DNA from 3 places in the Pseudomonas sp. 210_17 TE3656 genome. Region 1 is predicted to be linked to each of the others. Evidence: predicted binding sites of a transcription regulator. Region 1 holds the regulator's gene; each other region holds the start of a gene.
What was found. The regulator FliA, encoded in region 1, starts transcription of late flagellar genes. The targets are predictions, from matches to a motif close to CTAAAGTTTNNNNNNNNNNNGCCGNTAA.
Positions count from the first base shown of each region.

Region 1 (9,762 bases):
GGGTTGGCACGATGTGGTAGGGCAAGGCCTGCTTGCGCGACCGGTTGACCATCGCCAGGGTACTGACCATGCGTTCCAGGCCCTTGACCGCCAGGTACTCGGTTTGCACCGGGATCACCAGTTGCTGACTGGCCGCCAGCGCGTTGACCATCAGCACGCCAAGCAAGGGCGGGCTGTCGATGATGGCGTAGTCGAAATCCTGCCACAGCTGCGCCAGAGACTTGGCGATCACCAGGCCCAGGCCACTTTGCCCCGGCGACTGGCGCTCGAGCACCGCCAACGCGGTACTGGACGGCAGCAGGGATATTTTTTCGTCACTGGTCGGCAGCAGCAATTGCCCGGGCAAGCCTTCGGGAACCGTACCTTTGTGCAGGAACAGGTCGTAGCAGCTGTGCTCCAGCACGTCCGGGTTGTGTCCGAAGTAGCTGGTCATCGACCCGTGGGGGTCGAGGTCGACCACGACCACGCGCTTGCCCGCCTCGGCCAGCAAGCCGGCCAGGGCGATGGACGTGGTGGTCTTGCCGACACCACCTTTTTGATTGGCTACTGCCCAGACTCTCATTCGTTGCTTCCTCCCGGTACGGCAACCTGCCCTGCCGGGAACGGTTATAGGGTCGGTGACGGAGGATTGACGCGATTGCCCCCCACCGTCGGTGATAGCGCTGGCGGTGCAGTTTGTGTGCCAGCCCGCTTCATTGCCGCATCTGGCGTCGCGTTGGCGCTGCCAGTTCCGGTCAGGCTGCGGCGTACTTCGAGATTGCGTGAAATCACCAGTACCACCCGACGGTTGCGCGCGCGGCCCTCGGCGCTGTCGTTAGTGGCAATCGGCTGGAACTCGCCATAGCCGACCGAGGCCATGCGCGCCGGGTTGACCCCTTCCATAGCCAGCAAGCGGACAATACTGGCGGCGCGTGCCGAGGACAGTTCCCAGTTGGTCGGGTACTGCGCGGTGCGGATCGGCAGGTCATCGGTGAAACCTTCGACATGCACCGGGTTGGCGAACGGTTTGAGGATCTTCGCCACCTTTTCGATGATGTTGAACGCAACATCGCTGGGCATCGCATCGCCACTGCCGAACAGCAGCGAGGAGTTGAGCTCGATCTCGACCCACAACTCGTTACCGCGCACGGTCATCTGGTCGGACTTGATCAGGTCGCCAAAGGCGTCGCGCACGTCATCGGTGATGGTTTTCAGCGGATCGCTGCTGGTTTGCGCAAGGCCGGCATCGACCTGGTCACTGTCCTTGATCAGCGGCTCGGCCGGTTTTACGGTCAGCGGCCGCTCATCGCCGATGGGGATCGGCCGCATGCTCTTCTCGGGGTCGTTGAACACCCCGATCAGCGCCTGGGAGAGGATCTTGTACTTGCCCTCGTTGATCGAGGAAATCGAGTACATGACCACGAAAAAGGCGAACAGCAAGGTGATGAAGTCCGCGTAGGACACCAGCCAGCGTTCGTGGTTTTCGTGTTCCTCAGGTTGTCGACGGCGTGCCATGTGTTACTCCATGAAGCCCTGAAGCTTCAGCTCGATCGAGCGCGGGTTCTCGCCCTCGGCAATCGACAGCAGGCCTTCCAGGAGCATTTCCCGGTAGCGCGACTGACGCATGGCCAGCGCCTTGAGCTTGTTGGCAATCGGCAGCAGGATCAGGTTGGCACTCGCCACACCGTAGATGGTGGCGACAAAGGCGACGGCAATACCGTTACCCAGTTGCGAAGGGTCGGCCAGGTTGCCCATGACATGAATCAGGCCCATGACCGCACCGATGATACCGATGGTCGGCGCATAGCCGCCCATGCACTCGAACACCTTGGCAGCCTGGATGTCGCGGCTTTCCTGGGTATAGAAATCCACTTCGAGGATGCTGCGGATGGCTTCAGGTTCGGCACCGTCGACCAGCAGCTGCAAGCCCTTGCGCGCGTAAGGATCGGGCTCGGCATCGGCCACGCCTTCCAGGCCCAACAGGCCTTCCTTGCGTGCGGTCATGCTCCAGTTGACCACCCGGTCGATACCGCCAGCCAGGTCGATACGCGGCGGAAAAAGAATCCAGCGCACGATCTGCAGCGCCCGCTTGAAGGCACTCATGGGTGACTGCAGCAGCGCCGCAGCCAAGGTGCCGCCGAGCACGATCAAGGCCGCAGGGCCGTTGAGCAGCGCCGAGAGGTGACCACCCTCGAGGTAATTGCCGCCGACAATCGCGACAAACGCCAGGATGATCCCGATAAGGCTCAAGACATCCATCAGACGCACGCCTCGACCAGGTGCTTGCCGATCTCGTCCAGGCTATAGACCGCGTCGGCCAGGTTGGCTTTGACGATGGCCATGGGCATGCCGTAGATCACGCAGCTGGCCTCATCCTGGGCCCAGACCGTGCTGCCGCCCTGCTTGAGCAGGCGCGCACCCTCGCGGCCATCGGCGCCCATGCCAGTGAGCACCACCGACAGCACCTTGTCGCCGTAGGATTTGGCCGCCGAGCCAAAGGTGATGTCCACACACGGCTTGTAGTTCAGGCGCTCGTCACCCGGCAGGATCTTCACCGCACCGCGGCCGTCGATCATCATCTGCTTGCCCCCCGGGGCCAGCAAGGCCAGGCCGGGACGCAGCATGTCGCCGTCTTCGGCTTCCTTGACGCTGATCTTGCACAGCTTGTCGAGGCGCTCGGCAAAAGCCTTGGTGAAAGCAGCGGGCATATGCTGGATCAGCACGATCGGTGCCGGAAAATTGGCTGGCAGCTGGGTCAGGACCCGCTGCAGCGCCACCGGGCCGCCGGTGGAGGTACCGATGGCCACCAGTTTGTAAGGCTTGCGCTTGGGTGCAGGCGAGGCAGCAGAAGCCGCCGCCCGTACCGGTGCTGCAGCCCGTGGTGCAGGGCTGCTGCCCAGGCTGCTGACGCTCGGCTGGGTATGGCTGGCCGGTTGCGGCACTGGCGCGGCATAGCTGATTGAACGGCGGTTACTACGAGAAATGGTATGGACCTTTTCACACAGCAACTGCTTGACCTTCTCCGGGTTGCGGGAGATGTCTTCGAAGTTTTTCGGCAGGTAGTCGACGGCACCGGCATCCAGGGCATCGAGGGTCACCCGCGCGCCTTCGTGGGTCAGCGAGGAGAACATCAACACCGGGGTCGGACAGCGCTGCATGATGTGACGTACAGCGGTGATGCCATCCATCATGGGCATTTCGTAGTCCATGGTGATGACATCGGGCTTGAGCGACAGTGCCTGGTCGATCGCTTCCTTGCCGTTGGTCGCGGTACCGACGACCTGGATAGTCGGGTCCGCTGAAAGAATTTCCGAGACTCGGCGGCGGAAGAAACCGGAATCATCCACCACCAGGACCTTGACTGCCATAAACACTCCATTAGGGGGCGCGGCGTGCGGGCCGCGCCACCAGAATCAAATACGCCGGGCGGCGTAACGCTTGAGCATGCTCGGAACGTCGAGGATCAGCGCAATGCGCCCGTCACCGGTAATGGTGGCGCCCGACATGCCCGGCGTGCCCTGGAGCATCTTGCCCAGCGGTTTGATGACCACTTCTTCCTGGCCGACCAACTGATCGACGACGAAGCCGATCCGCTGGGTGCCGACCGAAAGGATCACCACGTGCCCTTCGCGTTGCTCTTCATGAGCGGCGGAACTGACCAGCCAGCGCTTGAGGTAGAACAGCGGCAAGGCTTTGTCGCGAACGATGACCACTTCCTGGCCGTCGACCACATTGGTGCGCGACAGGTCCAGGTGGAAGATCTCGTTGACGTTGACCAGCGGGAAGGCGAACGCCTGATTGCCGAGCATGACCATCAGGGTCGGCATGATCGCCAGGGTCAGCGGCACCTTGATGACGATCTTCGAACCCAGGCCCTTGGTCGAGTAGATATTGATCGAGCCGTTGAGCTGGGAGATCTTGGTTTTCACCACGTCCATGCCCACGCCGCGCCCGGAGACATCGGAGATCTCGGTCTTGGTCGAGAAACCCGGGGCGAAGATCAGGTTGTAGCACTCGGTTTCGCTCAGGCGGTCGGCGGCATCCTTGTCCATCACCCCGCGCTTGACCGCAATGGCGCGCAGGACGTTGGCGTCCATGCCCTTGCCGTCATCGGAGATCGACAGCAGGATGTGATCGCCTTCCTGCTCGGCCGACAGCACCACTTTGCCGCCGCGGGATTTACCCGCCGCTTCGCGCTCTTCCGGGGTTTCGATGCCGTGGTCGACGGCGTTGCGCACCAAGTGCACCAACGGGTCGGCCAAGGCTTCGACGAGGTTCTTGTCGAGGTCGGTTTCTTCACCGACCAGCTCCAGGTTGATCTCTTTCTTCAACTGCCGGGCCAGGTCACGAACCAGGCGCGGGAAGCGCCCGAAGACCTTCTTGATCGGCTGCATGCGGGTTTTCATCACCGCGGTCTGCAGGTCGGCGGTCACCACGTCGAGGTTCGACACCGCCTTGGACATGGCTTCATCGCCGCTGTTCAGGCCCAGGCGCACCAGGCGGTTACGCACCAGCACCAGTTCGCCGACCATGTTCATGATCTCGTCCAGGCGCGCGGTATCGACCCGCACGGTGGTTTCCGTTTCGCTGGCGGCCTTGTCGCCAGCTGGCGCGGCCTGGCGCGCCGGGGCTGGCGCTGCGGCTTTGGCCGGTGCGGCGGCAGCGGGTGCGGCGGCAGGCTTGGCAACAGCTGGAGCTGGAGCTGGAGCTGCAGCAGGCTTGGCGGCAACCGCAGCAGCTGGCGCAGCGGCCGTTGCAACGCTGTCCGCGGCGAACTTGCCCTTGCCGTGCAGCTCATCGAGCAAGGCTTCGAATTCATGCTCGGAAATATGATCGCCCGACGCCGCAGCGGCCGGCTCTGGAGCGGGCGCTACTGCACCCGGCAAGGCATCGGCGGCGAAGCTGCCTTTGCCATGCAACTGGTCAAGCAACGCCTCGAACTCATCATCGGTGATTTCGTCGCTGGCGCTCTGGGTGGATTGCGCCACCGGCGCAGGTGCGCTGACGCTGTCAGGAGCAAACTGGCCCTTGCCGTGCAACTGGTCGAGCAGCGACTCGAACTCGGCATCGGTGATTTCGTCGCTGGCCGCAGCCGGCGTCTGCACCTGGGCTTCGGCCTCAGCCTTGACCGCATTGAGCGAGTCGAGCAGCTGTTCGAATTCGGTATCGGTAATGTCCGCTTCGGCGGGCGCTTCTGGCGCCTGCTCCAGCACCGGCTCAGCTGCGGCGACCGGAGCAGGTTCAGCCAGACGCGACAAGGCCGCCAGCAGCTCAGGCGTGGCCGGCGTGATATCGCTGCGCTCGCGCACCTGGCCGAACATGCTGTTGACCGTGTCCAGGGCTTCCAGGACCACGTCCATCAGTTCGGCATCGACGCGTCGCTCACCCTTGCGCAGGATGTCGAAGACGTTTTCGGCGATGTGGCAGCACTCCACCAGCTCGTTGAGCTGGAGGAAGCCGGCGCCCCCTTTTACAGTGTGAAAACCGCGAAAGATCGCATTGAGCAGATCGGCATCATCCGGACGGCTTTCCAGCTCGACCAGTTGCTCGGACAGTTGCTCAAGAATCTCGCCGGCTTCTACCAGGAAATCCTGAAGGATTTCTTCATCGGCGCCGAAGCTCATTAAACGTGCTCCCTAAAAACCCAGACTGGACAGCAGATCGTCGACATCGTCCTGACCGGACACAACGTCTTCACGTTTATCGGCATGAATCTGTGGACCTTCACCCCGAGTCGGATGTTTTTCTTGATCTTTTTCAGCGCGCAGCTGCTGGTGGTCATGTTCGATACCGGCAAAGCGGTCGACTTGACTGGCCATCAGCACGAGCTTGAGCAGATTGCTTTCTACTTCGGTGACCAGTGCCGTGACACGTTTGATCACCTGACCGGTCAGGTCCTGATAGTCCTGAGCCAGGAGGATGTCGTTGAGGTGGCCGGCGACCTTGCGGCTGCCTTCCTCACTACGCTCCAGGAAACGGTCGACACGGTGCATCAGCTCGCGGAACTCCGGCGCGGCCACTTCACGGCGCAAGAAGCGCTGCCAGTCGGCGCGCAGATCGCGGGCTTCGTCACTCAGCTCGTGGAGGACCGGGGTGCTCTCCTCGACCAGATCCATGGTCCGGTTCGCCGCGCCCTCGGTCAGCTTGACCACATAGGACAGGCGCTCGGTCGCATCGGTGATCTGCGAGACTTCCTCGGCCTGCGGCATTTGCGGATCGATCTGGAAACTGACGATCGCACTGTGCAGCTCACGCGTAAGCTTGCCGACTTCCTGGTACAGGCCACGGTCACGGGTCTGGTTCAGCTGATGGATCAGTTGCACCGCGTCGCCGAATTTGCCCCGCTCGAGACTGTCGACCAGTTCGTGGGCATGCTTCTTCAGTGTCGACTCGAAGCCGTCCAACGATGAATGTGTTTGCTCCATAGCGCCCCCGTGGCGTGTCTTAGCTGTTGACGCGCTCGAAGATCTTCTCGATCTTTTCTTTCAGCACCTGGGCAGTGAACGGCTTGACCACATAGCCGTTGACGCCGGCCTGGGCCGCTTCGATGATCTGCTCGCGCTTGGCTTCGGCAGTCACCATCAGCACCGGCAGGTGCTTGAGGCGCTCGTCGGCACGCACTTTGCGCAGCAGGTCGATACCGGACATGCCCGGCATGTTCCAGTCGGTCACGAGAAAATCGAAATGACCGCTTTCGAGCATCGGCAGCGCCGTGTTGCCGTCATCGGCTTCCTGGGTATTGGTGAAGCCCAGGTCACGCAGCAGGTTCTTGATGATCCGCCGCATCGTCGAAAAATCGTCGACGATGAGGATTTTCATGTCTTTGTTCAATTAGACCTCCAAGCAGTCTTTAACGCGCTCAGCGCTGAACGCGCATTCAATCAATTCGGGCACTACATTTCGCGACTGCATTGAACCTGCGTTCAACGCGCCCGCCATTCCCCCAGGCGACCACGCAAACGCGCCGCGCACTGGCTGTGCAACTGGCTGACGCGCGACTCGCTGACACCCAGGACCTCACCGATTTCCTTGAGGTTCAGCTCTTCGTCGTAGTACAGCGCCAGGACCAGACGCTCGCGTTCAGGCAGGTTGGCGATGGCATCGGCCAGGGCTGCCTGAAAACGCTCGTCTTCCAGATCGCGCGAAGGCTCGAGCTGGGCACTGGCGCCGTCCTCGTGCAGGCCTTCATGTTCGCCGTCCTGTAACAGGTCGTCGAAACTGAACAGGCGGCTGCCCAGGGTGTCATTCAAAATCCCGTAGTAATCATCGAGACTCAATTGAAGTTCGGCAGCAACCTCGTGATCTTTAGCGTCACGGCCGGTTTTTGCTTCAATTGCACGAATCGCGTCACTGACCATGCGGGTATTGCGGTGGACCGAGCGCGGAGCCCAGTCCCCTTTACGTACTTCGTCAAGCATTGCCCCACGGATACGGATACCGGCGTAGGTCTCAAAACTGGCACCCTTGCTCGCGTCATACTTGTTGCTGACTTCGAGTAGGCCGATCATGCCGGCCTGGATCAGATCCTCGACCTGGACACTGGCCGGCAAACGCGCCAGCAAGTGATAGGCGATACGCTTGACCAACGGCGCGTAGCGCTCGATCAACTCGTACTGACCATCGCGAGACGCGTTGCTGTACATCCGGTATCCGCTGGCGTTCATAGCACAGGTCCCGCGCTCGTCGGCTGCACCAGGCGTTCGACAAAAAACTCCAGGTGACCACGCGGGTTGGCAGGCAGCGGCCAGGTATCGACCTTCTGGGCAATGGCCTTGAATGCCAGCGCGCACTTGGAACGCGGAAAGGCTTCATAGACCGCTCGCTGCTTTTGCACCGCCTTGCGCACACACTCGTCGTAAGGCACCGCGCCGACGTATTGTAGGGCAACGTCGAGGAAGCGATCAGTGACCTTGGTCAACTTGGCGAACAGGTTGCGCCCTTCCTGCGGGCTTTGCGCCATGTTGGCCAGGACCCGGAAGCGGTTCATGCCGTAATCGCGGTTGAGCAGCTTGATCAGCGCGTAGGCGTCGGTGATCGAGGTCGGTTCGTCGCACACCACCAACAGCACTTCCTGGGCTGCGCGGACGAAACTGACTACCGAGTCACCAATACCGGCAGCGGTATCGATCACCAGCACATCGAGGTTGTCGCCGATCTCGCTGAAGGCCTGAATCAGACCTGCATGCTGGGCAGGCGCCAGGTGCACCATGCTCTGCGTGCCGGAAGCGGCGGGCACAATGCGCACGCCACCCGGCCCCTGCAGCAGCACATCGCGCAGCTCGCAGCGGCCCTCAATCACGTCGGCCAGGGTGCGCTTGGGCGTCAGGCCGAGCAATACGTCGACGTTGGCCAGGCCCAGGTCGGCATCCAGCAGCATGACCCGACGGCCAAGCTCTGCCAGCGCCAATGACAGGTTCACCGACACATTGGTCTTGCCGACGCCACCTTTGCCGCCAGTCACGGCGATCACCTGTACGGGATGCATGCTACCCATGTTTGTTCATTACCTTGTCTTGCTTAGACCGAGGCCACATGACCGGCTGCGCTTTCAACACCTGAAAAATGCCTGGCAGTCCATCAATGCAGATACTTTGCAACGTCTTCACAATCACCTCAGCCAACACGCTTGCCGGGGCTGTGGTAGAGATCAGCGAACATATCGGCCATTGCCTCTTCGCTGGGCTCGTCCTGCATCTGCACACTCACCGCGCGGCTGACCAGCTGGTGCCGGCGCGGCAGGTGCAGATCGTCAGGAATGCGCGGCCCATCGGTTAGATAGGCCACTGGCAATTCGTGACTGATGGCCAGGCTCAGGACTTCGCCGAGGCAGGCCGTTTCATCAAGCTTGGTCAGGATGCACCCGGCCAGCCCGCAGCGCTTGTAGCTGTGATAGGCGGCAGTGAGCACCTGCTTCTGGCTGGTCGTCGCCAGCACCAGATAATTTTTAGACGCAATACCGCGTCCTGCCAGGGTTTCCAGCTGCATGCGCAGGGCCGGATCACTGGCTTGCAGGCCAGCGGTATCGATCAGCACCACACGCTTGCGCAGCAACGGCTCCAGCGCCTGGGCCAGCGACTGGCCGGGATCGACGTGGGTCACCGAGACATTGAGGATCCGCCCCAGGGTCTTGAGCTGCTCCTGAGCACCGATGCGAAAACTGTCCATGCTCACCAGCGCCAGATTCTGCGCGCCATACTTGAGCACATAACGCGCCGCCAGTTTGGCCAGGGTGGTGGTCTTGCCCATGCCCGCCGGCCCGACCATGGCGATCACGCCGCCCTCTTCGATCGGCTCGACTTCCGGCACATCGATACGCCGCGCCAGATGCGCGAGCAGCATGCGCCAGGCATGACGAGGCTCTTCGATGCCGGCGATCTGCGCCAGCAGCTCATGCGCCAGCGGGCCGGACAGACCGATACGCTGCAAACGGCGCCAGAGGTTGGCCTGCTGCGGCTGGTTACCCTGCAGCTGACTCCAGGCCAGCGAACCGAGCTGAACTTCGAGCAACTCGCGCAGGCCGCTGAGCTCGGAGCGCATGGCATCGAACAGGCGCGGATCAACCGGCGCGGCAGCCGCGGCAACCGGTGCCACCGGCGTCTCCACAGGCGTCTCGACCAGCGGCTCGGAGGCGGTCAGCGGCAAGCCGGCAAACAGCTGGCGGTTGCCGTCTTCGCTTTCGCTGCGGCTACTGAGCTCGGCCTGGGCGGTGACGATGCGCGACTGGGTCTTGCGCAGTTCATCTTCGAGCTCGACATTCGGAACCCGTGGCGCCAGGGCGGACAG
Region 1 covers NZ_JBTRBC010000001.1:1,032,336-1,042,097, forward strand. The annotation lists gene ACVI9W_RS04880 (ParA family protein) at 1-562, opposite strand, end outside; gene motD (flagellar motor protein MotD) at 607-1,494, opposite strand; gene ACVI9W_RS04890 (flagellar motor protein) at 1,498-2,238, opposite strand; gene ACVI9W_RS04895 (protein-glutamate methylesterase/protein-glutamine glutaminase) at 2,238-3,347, opposite strand; gene ACVI9W_RS04900 (chemotaxis protein CheA) at 3,393-5,603, opposite strand; gene ACVI9W_RS04905 (protein phosphatase CheZ) at 5,616-6,404, opposite strand; gene ACVI9W_RS04910 (chemotaxis response regulator CheY) at 6,424-6,798, opposite strand; gene fliA (RNA polymerase sigma factor FliA) at 6,903-7,643, opposite strand; gene fleN (flagellar synthesis regulator FleN) at 7,640-8,473, opposite strand; gene flhF (flagellar biosynthesis protein FlhF) at 8,593-9,762, opposite strand, start outside.

Region 2 (9,762 bases), 1.1 Mb from region 1:
CTGCCACAGCTGGGCAAAGGCAAGGGCAACAAGATCATCGGGATTCCCGGCGACCGGGTTGCCAGCCGTGAGGAGTTCGTCACCGATCTGGCGGTCATTGCCGATGGCGCCACTCTTGTGTTACAGGCCGGTAAGCGTACGCTGTCACTGAAGGCCGATGACCTTGAGCATTACAAAGGGGAGCGTGGCCGTCGAGGTAATAAACTGCCACGGGGCTTCCAGCGGGTTGATGCGTTGTTGGTGGAAAATCCCGTATAAGCCGGGACAGAGGCTGCGAATGGGTAAATTAGCGCCCGTTCGTGGTTGAAACACTGGAGTCGTGCCGCTATTTCGCGGATGATAGGGCCCTTGCGGTGCCAGCGTAGCTGTGTGCCCGAATGAATCTATATGAGTATCACTGCGGTTTGCCTTGTGGCGACCGCCTGGATGGGATGATGAAATTTCTGCGCCTTCCGTTTGTTCTGCTGATGAGTGGCGTGCTCGGTCTGGCCGGTTGCAGCATGCACCAGCCGGTATCCCTGTATCAGCTCGACAGTGGTGAGCCTGGCCAACCCAAGCAAAGCGCGGGCATGGCTGTCGTGCTCGGCCCGGTCTCGGTCGCCGACTATCTGCAGCGCGAGACTCTGCTGCAGCGTCAGTCCGATGGCAGCCTGACCGCAGCGACCGATGGCCGCTGGGCTGGCAGCCTGTCGGCAGATATCGATCAGTTGCTGGTCCGTCAGCTGGCCTGGCGCCTGGACAGCCAGCGCGTAGTGCTGGCACCGGCTAATACCGGCTTCACGCCGGATGTGCAGGTCCTTCTGTCGATTACCCGTCTGGACTCCGGCACTAACCAACCGGCGATTCTGGATGCCCAGTGGCGTTTGCTTGATCGCCGTGGCCAGGTCCGGGACAACCGCATTGTTCATCTGGAACAACAGCACCAGGGTAGCTCGGCCGCGCAGGTTCAGGCCCAGGGGCAGTTGCTGCAAAAGCTCGCTGAGCAGTTGAGCATTGCCCTCAAGCCTTTGGCCAACCAGCCTCCAATCGTTGAAGAGACGCCGAAGAAGGCTGCGCCGGTGCAGGTGCGTAAAGAGCCGGAGAAGCCGAAGATTCCTCTGGCGACGCCAATTCGTACCGATCTGGAAGTGTTCCGCTTCTAAGCAAGAAGCCACAAAAAAGCCCGCAGCGATGCGGGCTTTTTTGTGGCTGTGGTATTGAGGTTGCTATCGCGGGGCAAGCCCGCTCCCACAGTGGGAGCGGGCTTGCCCCGCGATCAATGCATAAAGATCAACCCTTGACCCGACGCTCATGCATCCGCGCCAGCTGGCGCTCCAGCATCGACGGGTAAGGCTCCATCAGGCGCTCGACGCAGCAGGCACCCTCGGGGCTGGCAATCGGACGGATACGGGCGCGCTGACGGATCAAGCTGTCGTCGCTGATCTTGCGTTCAACCAGCAGCAGGTTACGGCTGTGTTGCGACAGGGCCAGGGCATCCTGGGCCTTCTCGGTCAACAGCAGGTCGATCTGGTTCAGGCCGTGCAGGTCTTCACCCAGGGTCAGGCCCAGCTGCAGCTGCAAGGTGATGCCACTGTCGGCCACTTCGATCTGCAGGGCATGCCCAAGGGCGCGCAACAGCTCGCCACAGCAAATGGCATTGGTGAGGTAGTCCTCGCCACTGTCCTGGCTGTGGAACAGCATCAGGGTGCTGCCGTCGTTGAGGGTGTGTACTTCGCTTTCATAAAGCGATGCGGCCTGGTCAAGGCAGTCGCGATAGCGCTCCAGCAACTCGGTCAGGCGGGTGCGCGGCAGGCGCCGAAGTTGCTCCTGGGAGCCTAGCTGCACAGCCAGTACCGCACTGGCCTGGGGCTCGCGATTGACGGCTTGCGGGGCAGGGCGCGGGGCGCTGTGCGTTTCGTCGTCGATCAGGTCGGCAAATGCGTCATCGTTGTCGTCGTCGGCAGTTACCGGCTTGCTGATCTTGGCCACAGCAGGTGCTTCGTCAAAACTCGGGTCGCGCAGGTTACGAACTTCGAACTCGGGTTCGTCTTCGTCCAGCTCTTCGGGCTCCGGCTCGACTTCGCGCGGCGGTGGGGCGAAGCGGGTGTGCAGCTGGCGGGCCAGGTCACCGATCTCATCCTGGCGGTCAGTGGCCGGGGTGAACTCGTTGATGTCACGTAGCCACACCCGCAGCTGCAGCAGCGGGGTAGAGATGAAGCGCCCCAGGCGCAAGCTCATGGCCAGGGCCAGGGCCAGCAGGATACCGGCGAGAATGCCCATGCTCTGCAGGCTGATGGTCAGCGGCTGCTGGAACTGGCTCATGTCCAGGCTGATGCGCAGTTGCCCGGCGGTCACGTCCTGGAAGGTGATCTTGGTCTGGTACAGGCCTTCGGCCTCACCCAGCAGGCCGTTTTTCGGGCGCTGACCGGCTTCGGCGAGGATCCGGTTGTCGACGCTGTAGATCGCCGCATGGGCCACCAGCGGGTTTTTCACCAGGTTGCCCAGCAGCACATTGAGGCTGAGGATGTCGTTGGACACCAGCAGCTCGGTCGCCGAGGTAGCGGTCTGCGTGGTCAGGCTCTGCCCCAGGGCGTCGGCTTGTTCATGCATGGCCTGCTTGAATTGCAATCCCATCACGCAGGCATAAATCACCAGCGCCAGTGCTACCAGCAGCACGTTATGGCAGGCGATACGCAGCGCAAGCGGCACACGGCGCTGGCGCAGAGCATGAAATATCAGCAGGAAGAAGTTGTCGGTTTTAACGGGCGTGGGCCGGTTCACAGAGCGCGGCTCTTTATGTCGGAGAAGTTGCTGCGCAGTATAGCGAGCGCTCATGGACCGGCAAAGCATCGGCTGCACCCGATGGTCAGCGAAAATCGGTAGAATGTGCTTTTTTCCACGAGTCGGAGCCCGTTTTGCGCGAAATCGTTCTGATTAACATCACAGGTGAAGACCGTCCGGGTCTTACTGCGGCCATCACCGGCGTTCTGGCCCAGGGTGGTGTGAACATCCTCGACATTGGTCAGGCGGTGATTCACGACACCCTGTCTTTTGGCATTCTGGTGGAAATCCCGGATACCGATAAGGCCTCATCGGTGCTGAAGAATATTCAGGCTGCGGGCAACGAACTCGATCAACAGGTCCGCTTCACGCCGGTTTCCGAAGCCGATTACCAGAGCTGGGTTGAAGGCCAGGGTAAAGCGCGTCACATCGTGACCTTGCTGACCCGCAAGGTGACTGCCGAACAATTGCAGCGGGTCAGTTCGATTACCGCCAAGTACGGGCTGAACATCGACCATATCGACCGCCTTTCCGGCCGTGTGGCCCTGGATACGCCGGTCGAGCAGGGCAAGGGTTGCATCGAGTTTTCGGTCCGTGGCGAGCCGGCCGATCCGCAAGCTTTGCGTGCCGAGTTCCTCAGTGTGGCTCAGGAGCTGAACGTCGACATCGCCTTCCAGCAGGACTCGCTGTTCCGTCGCAACCGCCGTCTGGCGGTGTTCGATATGGACTCGACCCTGATCGAGGCCGAAGTGATCGACGAGTTGGCCAAGGCCGCTGGCGTGGGTGAACAGGTGTCGGAAATCACCGAACGCGCCATGCGTGGTGAGCTGGACTTCCGTGCCAGCTTCAAAGAGCGTCTGGCCTTGCTCAAGGGCCTGGATGTTGGCGTGCTCGACGAGATCGGTGCTTCGCTGCGCCTGACCGAGGGCGCCGAGACCCTGTTTGCCGAGCTCAAGCGTCTGGGCTACAAAACCGCGATCCTGTCTGGCGGTTTCACTTACTTCGCCAAGCAACTGCAGGCCAAGCTGGGCATCGACTATGTCTTTGCCAACGAGCTGGAAGTGGTTGACGGTAAAGTCACCGGCGTTGCGGTTGAGCCGATCGTCGATGCCCAGCGCAAGGCTGACCTGCTGGGTGAGCTGGCGCGCAAGGAAGGCTTGCAGATGGAGCAGACCATTGCAGTAGGTGACGGCGCAAACGACCTGCCGATGCTGGCCATCGCCGGTCTGGGCGTGGCGTTCCGTGCCAAGCCGTTGGTCAAGCAGTCGGCCAAACAGGCGATTTCGACGCTGGGTCTGGACGGTGTGCTGTACCTGCTGGGCTTCCGCGATCGCGACGGCCGTAGCTAAACACAAGGCATAAAAAAGCCCGCATCGCTGCGGGCTTTTTCATTTTCAGGCCTGGGCAGGCAGCGCCAGACGCTGGCCCATGCTCACCGCCGAACCGGCACCGAGTTCTTCGGCCCATTTGACCTGCTCAGGTCCAAACAGCACGACGGCCGTCGAACCCAGCTTGAAGCGACCCAGTTCCGCACCTTTTTCCAGGTGGATCGGCGCGCGGCTGGCTTCGTCGTAGCGGAAGGTCTTCAGTTCACGCTTCGGTGGCGTCACCAGGCCAGCCCAGACGGTTTCGATCGACGCGACGATCATTGCGCCAACCAGCACCACAGCCATCGGCCCGCGCTCGGTATCGAACAGGCAGACCACGCGTTCGTTGCGGGCAAACAGCTCCGGTACGTTTTCGGCGGTGGTCTGGTTGACCGAGAACAGTCGACCCGGCACATAGATCATTTCGCGCAGGGTACCGGCCAGTGGCATGTGCACCCGGTGGTAGTCCTTCGGTGACAGGTAGATGGTGGCGAATTCGCCGCCCATGAACGGCGCAGCATTGGCCGGATCGCCGCCCAGCAGTTCAAGCGCGCTGAAGCTGTGGCCTTTGGCCTGGAAAATGCGACCGTGCTCGATCGGGCCCAGTTGGCTGACCGCACCGTCGGCCGGGCAGAGGACTGCGCCCGGAGTCTCGTCTAGCGGACGTGCACCGGGTTTCAAGGCGCGGGTGAAGAAGGCGTTGAAGTGCTCGTAAGCGGTGACGTCCTCGACCAGGGCCTGGGACATATCGACCTGGTAGCGCTTGGCGAACCAGCTGGTGAAGGCATTCTTGAACCAGCGCACGCGGCATTCGGCAATGCAGCCGGCCAGACGCGACAGCAGGTGATGAGGCAGCAGGTACTGACTGATGATGAACAAGCGGGATTTCATTAGGTTTCCTTAAACTTCAACAGGGGTGTCGGGGTGGTTGCCCCATTCGCCCCAGGATCCGGCATAGGCTTTGACCCGAGGGTAGCCCAGATGCTTGGCCACCAGGTAGGTAAAGCCGGAGCGGTGATGAGTCTGGCAGTGGGTAACCACTTCCTTGTCTTTGCTGATGCCCAGCTGTTCGAGGATCTCGGGCATGTCCTTGCGGATGCGCAGGGCATTGTTCATGTCCATGCCAGCAGTCCATTCGAAATTGACCGCGCCGGGAATGTGCCCGCCCTTGGCGGCCAGGACTTTCTCACCGCGGTATTCAGCGGGGCTGCGTGCATCCCAGATCGCCAGGTCGGCGGCGCCGATGCGGCTTTGCAGGTATTCACGGGTTGCCGTGGGTTCTTCGTGCAGGGTCAGGCTGACCGTACCGCTGGCAGCGGCCGGTACGTCGGTGCTGAGGGTGCTCGCTGGCCACGCTTGCGCACCACCGTTGAGGTAGTGGTAACGCGTGTGGCCGATGACATCCAGCAACCAGATGAAACGCCCGGCCCAGCCGCCGCCTTCGTCGTCATAGACCACGTAGACCGCATTGGCGTTGTGGCCGAGTTCGGCAAACAGTTTTTCCAGGTCAGCTTTGGCCGGCAGCAGGCCCGGCGCAGGGGGTTGGCCCAGCTGGGTACGCTTCGGGTCGACAAAGCGAGCCCCCGGAATGTGCCCGCTGTTATAGCGGTTGACGCTGGTCAGATCCACCAGGATCAACTCCGGTACATCAAGCCGGGCTTGCAGGTCAGCCGGTTCGATTACCAGGGGCAAGCCAGAAAAGTCAGTCATCCAGAGTCTCCAGAGCAGAACAGAGGGGGCGATTGTAGCGCATGGGTCAGGCGCTGCGGGTGCTGAAGGCGGTCAAGGCGCGCTCGATACATTGCGCGGTCTTGGCAAAGGCCTGCACGCTGATGTCAGCCAGCGGTTTTGCACCCTGGTCGGCGATCAGCAGCATCACTACGCGGCCATTGCTCGACAGCGAGCGCAACAGCAGGTGTTCGCTGCGAAACAATGCGCGCAAGTGGGCCGGAAGCAGTGCCGAGAATTGTGCGTGATTTTCGGGGGTCAGGCGCAGTTGCGCCGACGCGCTCAACAGGCGCTGAAGCAGTTTGCTCTGTTCAACAGGCAAAACCAGGCCAGCCGCTTCTGGCGCCAGTCCGGCAATCTGATGAACCCGCAGCTGAGTCTGGGTCTTGTCGGTCATCAGCAGCATGACCCGCTGCATGCCACAGGCGACCAAGGCATCTCGGGCCAGGGTCGTCAGGTGAATGGCATTGCTGAACGGGCTGGGCTCGACCAGTAGCTCGGCGCACAGCTTGCGCCAGGTGCCCAGGGCCTGGGCCGAGGGCGGCGGCGGGGCGATCAGCCCCTGGTGCAGGCGCCGTTGATGCCAGGGCCAGAGCAGGGCTTCGGCCGGGTGAAACAGGTCATGGCAGGCATGGTGGCGGGCGCTGATGACCGCTTGTTGGTGCACCAGCTGTTGCACATCATCCAGTGAGGTCTGCAGGTACAGGCTGGTGAGCAGTTGCCAGCGTCGAACATGGGCGTTGGTCCAGCCAACTTGTGCCGCCAGTGCCAGGCCGTTGGCCAAGAGTACGGTGTTGGCGGGCTGATTGAACCAGCGGCGCAGGTTCGGGTTGTCGTCCAGACGCTGCTGTTGGCGCAGGTTGTTTCGATCACGGGCGATGTGCAGTGCCTTGGCCAGCAAACGCCGCTCTTCCTGCAGCAGGTGATAGCCGCGCGTGACCCACTCCGGCAGGCGCCAGTGTTCGGCTAATGCCTGGCACAAGCTGAGCAGCCGTACCCCGAACAGCTCCAGTTCTACCTGCGGTGCCGATTCGCCCTTGTGCACCACGCGCAGTTCCCAGTCTTCAAGCAGCTTGGGAAAGGTCAGGGCCAGTGGCCATAAAGGCGACAGGAACAACAGGCTGCCCCAGTGTATTTCCTGCCAGAGCCGCGCCAGGCGGCTGGCGAACAGGCCGTTGGCCTGCTGGCTGGCATGTTGGCTGACCAGCTGCAATTGGCGCAAGGTTGGCGCAATTTCACCCTCGGGGAGCGCCGGCAAGCGCTCCAACAGCGCTGAGGTGCGTGCCAGTCCCAGGCGATTGAGGGCGACTTCCAGGCTTTCGGCGGGTTCGCCGATGCTGGCATGGGTGTGATGGTTGGCCTCGCGCATGACGCTGAGTACCAGCGCCGGGCTGTCCTGCATCACCTCGGCAATGTCGCGCAGCGAGCTGCGGTTGTCGGCAATGCTGGCTTTTACCCGCTCGTAGCTGGCCAGCGGAACCGGCAGGCGAACGCTATCGAGTAGTTTGACCCAGGCATCGAGTGTTTTTGGTATTTGATCTGGCACGATGGTTTCAATAGGTATGCTGGAGGGGCCGAACTGGCTTTTCGCCGTGACTGACTATAGTCTGGCGCAGATCTGCCGATAAGTAGAAGAAGAGTTTTATTAACTTCCGCTCACGACCCTGACCACGACAGTAAGTGCTTTCTATCTATGGCTAAAATTATCGGCATCATCGTCGTATTCGCGAGTGTGCTCGGCGGATATGTTCTATCCCACGGCAAAATTGCCGCGCTGATTCAGCCCTTCGAGGTGTTGATCATCGGTGGCGCGGCCTTTGGTGCGTTCCTGCAGGCGAACCCCGGTTACATGACCATGCATGTAATCAAGAAGTCGCTGAAGATGTTTGGTACGCGCTTTACCCATACCTTCTATATCGAGGTGCTCGGGCTGGTCTACGAGATCCTCAACAAGAGCCGGCGCGAAGGCATGATGGCGATTGAAGCCGATATCGAAGACGCCGCCTCCAGCCCGATTTTTGCCAAGTACCCCGCTGTGCTCGGTGACGAGCGCATGACTGCGTTCATCTGCGACTACCTGCGCATCATGTCCACCGGCAACATGGCTCCGCATGAGCTCGAAGGCCTGTTCGACATGGAGCTGCTGAGCATGAAGGAAGAGCTCGAACACCCGTCCCATGCCGTGACCGGTATCGCCGACGGTATGCCAGGCTTCGGTATTGTTGCGGCGGTACTGGGGATCGTGGTGACCATGGCCTCGCTGGGCGATGGCGACCAGAAATCCATCGGCCTGCACGTGGGTGCGGCGCTGGTCGGTACCTTCTTCGGTATTCTCGCGGCGTACGGTTTCTTTGGCCCGCTGGCTACTGCCTTGCGTCAGGATGCCCGGGAAGAGCTCAACGTCTATGAAGCCATCAAGGCTTCGCTGGTAGCCTCGGCTTCCGGTATGCCGCCGTCGCTGGCTGTGGAATTTGGACGCAAGGTGCTGTTCCCAGCCCACCGTCCGAGCTTCGCCGAGCTGGAACAAGCGGTTCGCGGACGCTGAGTCATGGAGAACAACCAGCCCATTATCGTCAAACGCGTCAAACGCTTTGGCGACGGCCACCATGGTGGCGCCTGGAAGATCGCCTTCGCCGACTTCGCTACGGCGATGATGGCGTTCTTCCTGGTGCTCTGGCTGCTGTCGACGGCCACGCCGGAGCAGAAGATCGCCATTGCCGGCTACTTCAAGGACCCGATCGGTTTTTCCGAAAGCGGCACGCCCTACGTTATTGACCTGGGGGGCTCGCCACAACTTGCTCCGGAAAAGACCATCAACCCGGAAGTGAAGTCCGAGCCGACCCCGGACACCAGTATCCAGCTGGGCCAGGACAAGGTTGAAAGCATGGCCGAGCAGGTTGAGCGCGAGCGTCTCGAGTTGCTCTTGCAGGAATTGCAGAACAAGGTCGAAGAAAACCCGCAGCTGCAGAAGTTCAAGGACCAGATCCTCTTCGAAATTACCCAGGATGGTCTGCGCATCCAGATCATGGATGCTGAAAACCGGCCCATGTTCGACCTGGGCAGCGCCCGCTTGCAGCCGTACTTCGAAGATATCCTGCTGGCCATGGCCGACACCATCAAGGCGGTGCCGAACAAGATCAGTATCAGCGGCCATACCGATGCCAAGCCGTATGCAGGCACCGGTGAGTTCGGTAACTGGGAACTGTCGGCCAACCGTGCCAACGCGGCGCGGCGCGCCCTGGTTGCCGGTGGCTACCCGGATACGCAGGTTGCACGGGTGGTCGGTTACGCCTCGTCATCGTTGTTTGACCGGGCGAACCCGCTCAACCCGGTCAACCGGCGCATCGACATCATTGTCCTGACCAAGAAGGCCCAGCGGACCCTTGAAGGCGAGCAGCCAGCTGCGCCAGACGCCAATGCGCCGGCTCCAGCGCCTGCAGTGCCGGCCCCGGCGCCCGAGGCCGAGCCGATGCAGCCGCGCGAGCTGCGCCAGAAGCTGAACATCTTCGAGGATGGTGTGTTGAAGATGGATGAGAGCAAGGAGTAATCCTGTGTTCTGACCACAACGCCCGTGAGCAGCGATGCTCGCGGGCGTTGTGCTTTGTGGGAGGGTTCAGAAGCCGCGGCGGATCTTGGCCTTCAGGTCGGCGTGAAAGAAGCCGGCGTTCAGACGGTTGGTGGCGTCGGCGCCAGCTTCTTCTTTGGTGATCGAACGTTTGAAGGTCTGTTCGTCATGGTAGGCGAGGACGAACAGGTCGATATGCTCGCGTGAGCTCATGATCGGCCACTTGTCCAGGTAGTCAGGCAGTGTGCTCTCTGCGCATTGGAACAGCGTCACCCGACGATTGCTGAGGGTGGCGGCGCCAAGCTGGAAGGGCACCCACCAGGTATCGGCGTTCTCTTCGGA
Region 2 covers NZ_JBTRBC010000001.1:2,087,161-2,096,922, reverse strand. The annotation lists gene parC (DNA topoisomerase IV subunit A) at 1-258, shown strand, start outside; gene ACVI9W_RS09935 (PqiC family protein) at 435-1,142, shown strand; gene ACVI9W_RS09930 (histidine kinase) at 1,270-2,760, opposite strand; gene serB (phosphoserine phosphatase SerB) at 2,895-4,109, shown strand; gene asd (archaetidylserine decarboxylase) at 4,155-5,018, opposite strand; gene ACVI9W_RS09915 (rhodanese-like domain-containing protein) at 5,028-5,837, opposite strand; gene ACVI9W_RS09910 (HDOD domain-containing protein) at 5,884-7,419, opposite strand; gene motA (flagellar motor stator protein MotA) at 7,549-8,400, shown strand; gene motB (flagellar motor protein MotB) at 8,404-9,402, shown strand; gene ACVI9W_RS09895 (TIR domain-containing protein) at 9,469-9,762, opposite strand, start outside.
Region 2: the regulator FliA is predicted to act here: its motif matches at 7,456-7,483, upstream of motA (flagellar motor stator protein MotA).

Region 3 (9,762 bases), 270 kb from region 1:
GTATCCGCATTGAGCCGGGCGTGCAGCGCAACACCAGTGAAGTGTACATCGTCAGCGTCGAGCGTCCGGCTGGCAGCACTGCCGAACCTGGTTTCCCGGCCCGTTCGGAAAACACCGGGGTCGATGCCATGCTGGTCGACGAAATGCTCGCCAGCATGACCCGCAGCGCCGAGAAGGGCGGCTCGGTGTCGTTGCTCGCCGCACGTGATTTCGATGCGCCAAGCCGTGTCAGCCTCAGCGAAGACGGTAGCGGCAACCCGGTACTGAACCTGGGTGCCGACCTCGATCGCGCCTGGTCCAGCGTTGGCCGTGCCCTGGAGCAGGGCGAATGGCGGGTTGAAGACATCAACCGCAGCCTGGGCCTGTACTACATCAACCTGGCAGAAAAGGCCGAGGCCAAGGACCAGGAGCCGGGCTTCTTCGGCAAGCTGTTCGGCAGCGCGCCGAGCAAGGAAGAGCGTGAAGCCCGTGCCGAGCGTTACCAGGTGCGCCTGAGCAAGGTTGGCGACAGCGTCCAGGTCACCGTTGAGAAGAACATCAACACCGTGGCCCCGGCTGACGTCGCCCGCCGCGTGCTGAGCGTGATTCAGGACAACCTGGGTTAAGTGCGCTTCGCCGTACTTGGAAGTGGAAGCCAGGGAAATGGCACGCTGATCGCCAGTGACAACACCCTTGTCCTGGTCGATTGCGGCTTCTCCCTGCGTGAAACCGAGCGGCGCCTGGCGCTGCTCGGCGTTTCTGCCCAGCAATTGAGTGCTGTGCTTGTTACCCACGAACATGCCGACCACGTGCATGGGGTCGGTTTGCTGGCGCGGCGCTACAATGTACCGGTCTACCTCAGCCGCGGCACCTTGCGCGGCATGCGCAAACCGGTCGAAGCGGCGGGATTCCTGGCGGCAAACGAGACACTGCAGATCGGCGCCTTGAACATCCGCGCCGTGGGCGTGACCCACGACGCGCTGGAACCGTTGCAGTATGTGTTTGACGACGGTAACCGGCGTTTCGGCGTGCTGACCGACCTGGGCTCCTACGACGCCGCCCTGCTGGAAAGTTATCAGGGCCTGGATGCCTTGTTGATCGAGGCCAACCACTGTCGCGACCTGCTCGGACGCGGGCCTTACCCGATGTTTCTCAAACAGCGGGTGGGTGGCGACTACGGACATTTGAACAACCACCAGGCCGCGCGCCTGGTGTCGGAGCTGGACTGGCAGAACCTGCAGCATCTGGTGCTGGCCCATCTCAGTAGCAAGAACAACCAGCCACAGCTGGCCCGGCAATGTTTCGTCGACACCCTCGGGTGCGACCCGGACTGGCTGCAAGTGGCCAACCAGGATTGCGGGCTCGACTGGCGCGAAATCGCCTAGCCCATCTTATTTAGCAAGCGGAGCCCATCATGGAAAAACGTGAAGAACTCTACCGCGGCAAAGCCAAGTCGGTTTACAAAACCGACGACGCTGACCGCTTGATCCTGCTGTTTCGCAACGACACCTCGGCGTTCGACGGCAAGCGTATCGAACAGCTCGACCGCAAGGGCATGGTGAACAACAAGTTCAACGCCTTCATCATGCAGAAGCTTGAAGAAGCCGGCATCCCTACCCAGTTCGACAAACTGCTGGGCGACAACGAGTGCCTGGTCAAGAAGCTCGACATGATCCCGGTTGAATGCGTCGTGCGTAACTACGCCGCCGGCAGCCTGGTCAAACGCCTGGGCGTGGAAGAGGGCATCAAGCTTGAGCCTTCGACCTTCGAACTGTTCCTCAAGAACGACGAGAAGGGCGATCCGTTCATCAACGAATCCCACGTTGTCGCCTTCGGCTGGGGCACCGCCGAGCAACTGGTAAAGATGAAAGCCCTGTCGCTCAAGGTCAACGAAGTGCTGAACAAGCTGTTCGACGACGCAGGCCTGCTGCTGGTCGACTTCAAGCTGGAGTTCGGTGTATTCCACGGCGAGATCGTCCTGGGTGACGAGTTCAGCCCGGATGGCTGCCGCCTGTGGGACAAAGAAACCCGCAAGAAAATGGACAAGGACCGCTTCCGTCAGGGTCTGGGCGACGTTATCGAAGCCTACGAAGAAGTTGCCAAACGCCTGGGCGTGCCGCTGTAAGCGGCAAGTTCACGCAAGCGCCTGATACCACGCGAATTTTTTTCGCAAACAGGCTTTGCCTTTAGGCAAACTGCTGGTATCATGCGCGCCACTGGAGAGATGCCGGAGTGGCCGAACGGGACGGATTCGAAATCCGTTGTACTGGCGACAGTACCTAGGGTTCAAATCCCTATCTCTCCGCCATTATAGAAGTAGCCGAAGCCCCCGAAAACGTTGAAGTTTTCGGGGGCTTCGTCGTTTCGGGGTACTGGCTTAGGGAAAATTCAGGGCAGATTCTCGGCCTATTAGGCCGCGTCAGGGCGGGCCATTCCTTGTCGTTGGGGGGTAGGGTCAGATCAAGCCGCCTGAGCACTTTGGTTGAGGTCGGCAGTTGCATACATCTGCAGCTGCCGGCAAGACCTGCTCGATTGGAGGACGGTTAGGCTACCTAATTAGGTATTTCACACAATGACCACCCAGCGTTGAGCGGAGCCACCGATTTACTCCTTCTGCAACTGTGCGTTTCTCAGGTTGGGATTGTTCCTCAATACGAGCCTTGAGCCAGCTTGATTCGGGAAAGTGGGCCGCATAGTCAAAGCGGCCCTCCCGGATCTCGGCAAGTCTTGTTATCCGCATATGCGATTGCCGCCTTGTTGATCTTGGCGACTTGCGTAAGGGCTCTCGGCGCGGTTGACCTTCATACATCAAGGCAGCCCGCAGTTGATTACCGTTGATGTCGACGCCTGAAGGTAGTCCCCAGCCTTCAGGAGGGTGGGTTGCAGTGCTCGATGAGGGCGGAATGGTCTTTTCTGTACCGGTAACGCAGGAGTTAACGGGCAGCGAATTGAAGTTCGCTGCCGTTCAAAAGAGAGATATTTTTCTGGCAGAGACGAATCTCGCAACCAACGGTATGGTGGACGCTTTAGTTATTGGGCCGCTCAGCGAGTAAAGACGCGTCGCTCTTCAAACGATATGAGGCTTACAAGCTGAAGCTCAACAAAATGGACCAGCGAGATAGATATCCTCTGGCTATCGATTGGTCAGAGCCAATATCTATTTAGCTTGCTTCGAAATCGAGTCGATATATTTTCTGGAGGTGAAATTTTTGTTCAGATATTTCATCCATGGTTTATCTATTGCGTACGTGAAAGCAAATGATGCTGCGGCGGTAACAGCCAAATACAAAGCGAATGTCGCGGTAATAGAGCCTGTAAATATAAAGAAGGCCGATGCAGCACTATTTAGGACGATAAAGTGCGTTAAGTATAGTCCAAATGATATTTCGCCAAGTTTTACGAAGCATCTATTTGAAAAGAAGCTCCTGAGAGTCGAGTTTGAGTTTATCGAGCCAATGAATAAAGCGGCGGCTACGGGGTAAAGAAGATCCGCCGCAAGAGTAATTACCTGATTGGGCAATGCCATTGGCGCAAGAGACAACCCAGCGATGGTCAGCACAATGGCAGCAGGCAGGGGTATGCTAATCTTGCGCTTTATGCAAGCCAGGGCCAAAAACGCTCCAAGTATGAACTCCAAATAGTGCGAGCCAAAACTAAGTATTGCTGCAGTAGTTAGTATTAATATCTGCGTTAAAAAATTGACGTGTCTGCAAATAATGCCGAATGCGATTATTAAAAATACCGCGAATAGCTCGTAAGAAATAGTCCAGAGGTTCGAGTTGTAGGTTCGTGTTGCGTCAAATGATACGAAGTCGCTCCAGAAAGACTCTGTTATTGCTAAGCGTATGTCTGGCGAGAACGCATACCATCGGCCAAGCCAGTCTGAACCGCTCGCAATGCTGGCTTGCTTGTTTGGGTATAAATCAAACCTGTGGATGGCGTATGCTATTAGGCATATTGCAAGAATTGGTATGCAGAGTCTTAAATATCGCTTTGCAGCAGCTGTGATGGCTAGGTCAATGGTCTTGCAGTAAAATTTTTCAAAGAAAAGAAATCCGCTCAAAACAAAAAATAGAGCTACCGCGAAATGACCATTCCATAATGTGCTGATGAATGTGTGATTTATAGTTTGCTCGGAGCTTAGTAATGAGTTGTCGAATGATCGGGCGAAGTGGAAAATAGCCACAGTAAGTGCCGCAACACCTCTAATTCCATCTAAGTGCATGGCGCGCTCAGAGTTTGCGATTGAGCTAGTTAATGACGGCTTCTTGAAAGTCATGGGGTGATTGCGCCAAAAAAGAAGGGACTGCTATTCCGCAATATTCTATCCAAAACCCGCCACTGAGTGAGTTTATTTTGTCTGGAGAAAGCCATGGCTCGTAATTCTGATTCACTGGCGGGCAGCAAGAATGCACTCGCCTTCCTCGACATGCTTGCCAGGTCAGAGGGTACATCCACCAGCAAGCACAGCCGCGACGAAGGTTACGGCGTTGTCGTGTGCGGTATCAACAACCCGAACACCTTCAAGAGCTATACCGATCACCCAGGCGTGCTGGTCACGGTGAACACCAACGGCCTGAAATCGAGCGCTGCTGGCCGGTACCAGCAGTTGGCGTTGAGCAAGCGTTGGGTCAAGGTCGGCTCATAGGGCTCCATGAACCACACCGCCGCTGGCAATAGTGGCTGACATCCCGCAGCCACTACCCCGGGCTGGGGCGGCGAGTAGGACTGGCAGCCGGAGATCAGAAGTAGCAAGGCGATCACGTAAGCGAGCCAGAGTTGCTTGGGTCATTCGGATTGTATTTTTTGCTTGCGGTGATTGTTCACAATGATGAGGTGGTAATGTTTACAGATTGCCGCGAAATCTGTTGTAGATGACTACCCGCAGATGTATATTTCGTGCGATTGATGGCTCGGTGCCATTATTTGCGTTACGCGCTTCAAGTCTCTTCCGTCGTCGCCGCCCTTGGGCGCGACGGCACTCCCTACCTTGTGCAACCGGGCCCCAGTGGATGTCGCCCGGTAATGGCTATTTCAAGAACGATCAATTAAAGGGCTATGCGGATGTTCGGCACAATTGTGAAGGTGTTGGCTGATATTAGTGTGAGGTCGAAACTGACCCTGGGCTTCGCGCTGGTTTTGCTGCTGACCATTGGGATTGCGGGAATCGGCTGGGGAGGTCTGAGCGGTTTGGGCGAGCGCAGTGCCAAACTCAGCAGTATCGCCAGAATCAACGAAGAGGCGCGTGATGTGCGCATTGCGCGCCTGAACTACACCGTGTCCCCCGAGGATGCGCAGGCGGCGCTGATGGTCAAGGCAATGGATGAGCTCAATCTTCGTATCGAGGGGCTCGCCAAACAGTTCACCGACCCGGACGATCTGCGCTGGATAGGCCAGGCAGGCAGCGCGGTCGAACGCTACCGTGCACACTTCCAGGATTATGCCCGTGCCATCGAGGGGCGTAACGCTACCCAGGCCAGTCAGGCTTTGGAGGTTCTGGAGGCAGATCTCAAGAGCCTGCTCGAGGCATCCGGGCGGCTGTCGGACAGCCAGTCGACCAAGCGTGACAATGAAGTGCAGTCGTCGATCCAGCGGTTGATCTTCGCAGCGGGACTGGCCCTGATGTTCGGCGTTCTGGCTGCCTGGTTGATCACCCGTTTGATTGTGCTGCCGTTGAAAGAAGCCCTGCAGAGCGCCGAGCGGGTAGCCAATGGCAACCTGAGCCAGGATATCCAGGTGTCGCGGCGTGACGAGCTGGGCGAACTGCAAGCCAGCATGCAGCGCATGACCCTGAACCTGCGCGACCTGATTGGCGGTTTGCGCGACGGCGTGGTGCAGCTTGCAAGTGCAGCCGAAGAGTTGTCGGCGGTGACCGAGCAAACCAGTGCGGGGGTCAGCAGTCAGAAGGTCGAGACTGATCAGGTGGCGACGGCAATGAACGAGATGACCTCGACCGTGCAGGATGTGGCACGCAATGCCGAGCAGGCATCGAATGCGGCAGTCAATGCCGGTCTTGAAGCACGAGAAAGTGACACCGTCGTCAATCAGGCCATCGAGCAGATTACCCATCTGGACGTCGAGGTGGGACATTCGACGCAGGCCATGGCCGGGCTCAAGCGTGAAAGCGACAAGATCGGTACGGTACTGGACGTGATCAAGTCGGTCGCCCAACAGACCAACCTGCTCGCCTTGAACGCGGCCATCGAAGCAGCACGAGCCGGTGAGGCCGGTCGTGGTTTTGCAGTGGTCGCCGATGAAGTTCGCAGTCTGGCGCAACGCACCCAGACTTCCACCGAAGAGATCGAGGAACTGATTGGCGGCTTGCACCGTGGCACGCAGCAGGTAGGCGATATCCTCGAGCGCAGTCGCGCACTGACCACCAACAGTGTTGAATTGACGCGCCGTGCAGGCGCTTCGCTGATGAACATCAGCCGTTCGGTGGCCACCATCGAGTCGATGAATCTGCAGATCGCTACGGCATCGGAGCAGCAGAGTGTTGTGGCCGAGGAAATCAATCGCAGTGTGCTCAACGTCCGCGACGTCTCCGAGCAGACGGCGGCGGCCAGCGAGGAAACAGCCGCTTCGAGCGTTAAATTGGCCCGCCTGGGTGCGGATCTGCAAATGCTGGTGGGCAAGTTCAAGCTTTGACCCTTGGGTAGGGGCCCGTGCAGGTTGTTACTGGACGGGCCGCTATCCGATCAGGTTCAGGTCCGGGTGAGCACCGCGGCATCAGGACGCTTGAACTTGATGCGCCGGCTCCAGGCGATGGCAGGGCGTTCGAACAGCACATAGGCAATGGCTGCGAATGCGATACAGATCGCAATGATCAGGACAGTCGCCAACAGGTCTGAAGCAATGCCGCTCGGCATGAAGCGCCGGAACACCCGCATGAAAGACCCCGTCACCGGTGAATGGAACAAGTACAGACTGTAGGAAATCAAGCCAATCTTCTGCACTGGGTAGCTGGACAAAAAGCCAAGCGAGGCGGATCGATTGACCAGCAAGCAAAAGCCCAGGCCTGTCAGCCCGGCAGCAATGGTAAATGAGCTGTTGCTGGCCACGCCGATCAACAGAACCAATGCGCTGTAGCCAATGGCGATATAGCGGCTTTGCTTGGTGCCGGAAAGGGTTTGAGCACACAGCACCCCGGCCATGAAGCTGAACCAGAATGCAATGAATCCACCTTGCCAACCTATCGACTGAATCAGCCCGGTGGGCCACAGCAGCGCCAATACAGCACTGATCCAGATTGGAATGTTCCGGGCTTTGAACGCTTCGCCGCCGTTGGCGTGATCGGCTAGCCAGAGCAGCACGGCGAAAGCGATGTAAAACTGCACCTCGATACACAGCGTCCAGAACACCGAAATGATGTTTTCGCTGCCAAGCACACCTTGCAGAAACGCCAGGTGTCCGAGAATGTCGGTGGCACTGGGAATGTTGACCCCGCTTTGCCCAAGCATGTGTTTTGTGGCGATCACCAGCAAACCCAGGGCAACAGCGGCATAGTAGGGCGGGGCGAGGCGCACCAGACGGCGGGCGACAAAATTTGCGGCGTTGACGGTGTTCATCGGCACGCGGGCGGTGGTCGTCGCCATGACGATGCCGCTCAAGACGAAAAATATCGGTACGCCCAGGTGGCCGGCATCGAAGACTGCCGCTTTCACCCAGCCCGGAATGGCGGCAAGCAGGGTGGGAATGTGGTTGCCTTCGGACAAGTGAAAGAGCACCACCCAGAAGGCTGCGAAACACCGTAGTGCGTCAATCAGGGCCAGGCGATGTTTGTCGTCAGTGGTGATTCCACTCATACCCGCTTCTCCATTCGCCCGCACTGGGTGTCGCTCTTCGGCCACTGTGCGCAAGCTTAGCAGCTGGGGCAACCTGTCAAGGGCTGACGCGGGTTTACACCTGTTGCAGCTTCAAGCGTTCGATTCGTTCGTCGACTCCCGGTAAGTCTGGCGAAACTCGCCCGGTGGCATCCCGCGTCGGCTTTTGAAGGTGCGGTGGAACGAACGCGGTTCGGTGAAGCCCAGGTACTGGGCGATGTCCTGGATCGGCAAGGTGCTGTGCAGCAGGTAGTGCTCCGCCAGCTCCTGGCGCAGGTCATCGAGGATTTGCTGGTAGGAGGTGTTGGCCTGGTGCAGTTGGCGTTGCAGGGTGCGCACCGAGACGGCGAACTGTTCGGCCACCTGTTCCTTGCGTGGCAACCCTTCCTTGAGCAACTGGCGCAGGATGTTCTTTACCCGTTGTTCAAGCGAGGCGTCCTCCAGCGTTGCCATCAAGCCCAGGGCGTGGTCTTCCAGGGTGCGCAGCAACTGCGCATCGGCCTGGCGCAAGGGCAGTTGCAGGTACGGCAGCGGAACAACGAGCGCCGAGTAAGGCTGGTCGAACAGCACCGGGCAGTTGAAGAACTGTTCGTACTGCTCGCGTTCGGTGTCCGCTGGCAGGGGATGTTCGAGCCACACGGCGACGGGCGACAGCTGGGCGTCGGCGATCCAGCGCGCATATTGCAGCCAGGAGCCCAGGACGTTTTCCACCAGGTGGCGGCGGATGCGTGGGCGTTGGTGGCGGCAGGTCCAGATCAGGTGCACGTGCTCGCCCTGCGCTTCGGCGCGGCTGACGCCCATGTCGCCCACCAGCTTCTCGAACGGCATGATGCGATTCATGGCATCGCCCAAGGTCGCGCAGTTCATGGTGATGTAGCCCAGCACGTTCCAGGAGTTGGGCAACACGAATCGCGCCGAGTTGAGGCCGAACAGCGGATCGCCGGAATGCTCGCAAAAGTAATCGAGCAAGCGTTCATGGGCTTCGCCTGGCACGCGCAGGCTGTTGTCGCTCAGCTGTTGAGCTTGCAACCCGGCTACCGCAAGCGCCGGTTCAATGGCCATGCCCAGTTGTTCGGCATGACGCACGTACTTGAGCAGCGGGGGAACCGAGCTGTAGCCGAGGGATTGCATGATCGGGTTCCTTTTGATCGAAGCAGACAGGCGCAGATGAAGACCCTGAAAGGTAATTTGAAACCACCGCTAAAGTAAATGGCGGCAGCCGTATGCGGGTTGGCTCAATCGGCTACTCGAGCTGGCCGGATGTGACCGTGACAGGCTCGGGTGGCTGGCTACTATAGGCGCCTGAACTGCCACCTGATAAGAACCATAAAAGGACACACGCATGCGACGCTGGAACGGCTGGGGAGATGCAACCACGGTGGTCGAGCTGCCGGCCCAGGGCGCGGGGTTTCTCGCTGCCCGGGTAGGCGCTGGAGCTGCGTTGCCCGACGCCACGCTGGAGGCAGCACTGGCGCGGGTTCCGGCCTCGCGTCTGGCGGCGCATCCGCTGTACAGCCTGGAGGCTCATGATCGTCTGCTGCATGCGCGTGGCCAGAGCTTGCCGGACTGGCTGGCGTTGCGTGAAGGCACGCTGGGGACCTACCCCGATGGGGTGGCGTTCCCGCAGAGTGTCGAGCAGATCCGCCAGTTGCTGGCGCTCGCCCACGATAAAGACCTGTGTCTGATTCCTTATGGTGGCGGTACCTCGGTGGCCGGACACATCAACCCGCCATCTTCCACGCGGCCGGTGCTGACCGTGTCGCTGGCGCACATGAACCGCCTGCTCGATCTCGACGAACAGAGCCTGCTGGCCACCTTCGGTCCCGGCGCTACCGGGCCGCAAGTGGAAAGCCAGTTGCGTGCCCGCGGTTATACCCTGGGGCATTTCCCGCAGTCGTGGGAGCTGTCGACCCTGGGCGGCTGGGTTGCCAGTCGTTCCAGCGGCCAGCAGTCGCTACGC
Region 3 covers NZ_JBTRBC010000001.1:1,297,709-1,307,470, reverse strand. The annotation lists gene bamC (outer membrane protein assembly factor BamC) at 1-605, shown strand, start outside; gene ACVI9W_RS06175 (MBL fold metallo-hydrolase) at 606-1,364, shown strand; gene purC (phosphoribosylaminoimidazolesuccinocarboxamide synthase) at 1,394-2,104, shown strand; tRNA gene ACVI9W_RS06165 (tRNA-Ser) at 2,198-2,287, shown strand; gene ACVI9W_RS06160 (Arm DNA-binding domain-containing protein) at 2,528-2,884, opposite strand; gene ACVI9W_RS06155 (hypothetical protein) at 2,865-3,032, shown strand; gene ACVI9W_RS06150 (acyltransferase family protein) at 3,137-4,258, opposite strand; gene ACVI9W_RS06145 (lysozyme family protein) at 4,352-4,627, shown strand; gene ACVI9W_RS06140 (methyl-accepting chemotaxis protein) at 5,083-6,627, shown strand; gene ACVI9W_RS06135 (acyltransferase family protein) at 6,684-7,784, opposite strand; gene gliR (AraC family transcriptional regulator GliR) at 7,896-8,933, opposite strand; gene ACVI9W_RS06125 (FAD-binding oxidoreductase) at 9,145-9,762, shown strand, end outside.
Region 3: the regulator FliA is predicted to act here: its motif matches at 4,919-4,946, upstream of ACVI9W_RS06140 (methyl-accepting chemotaxis protein).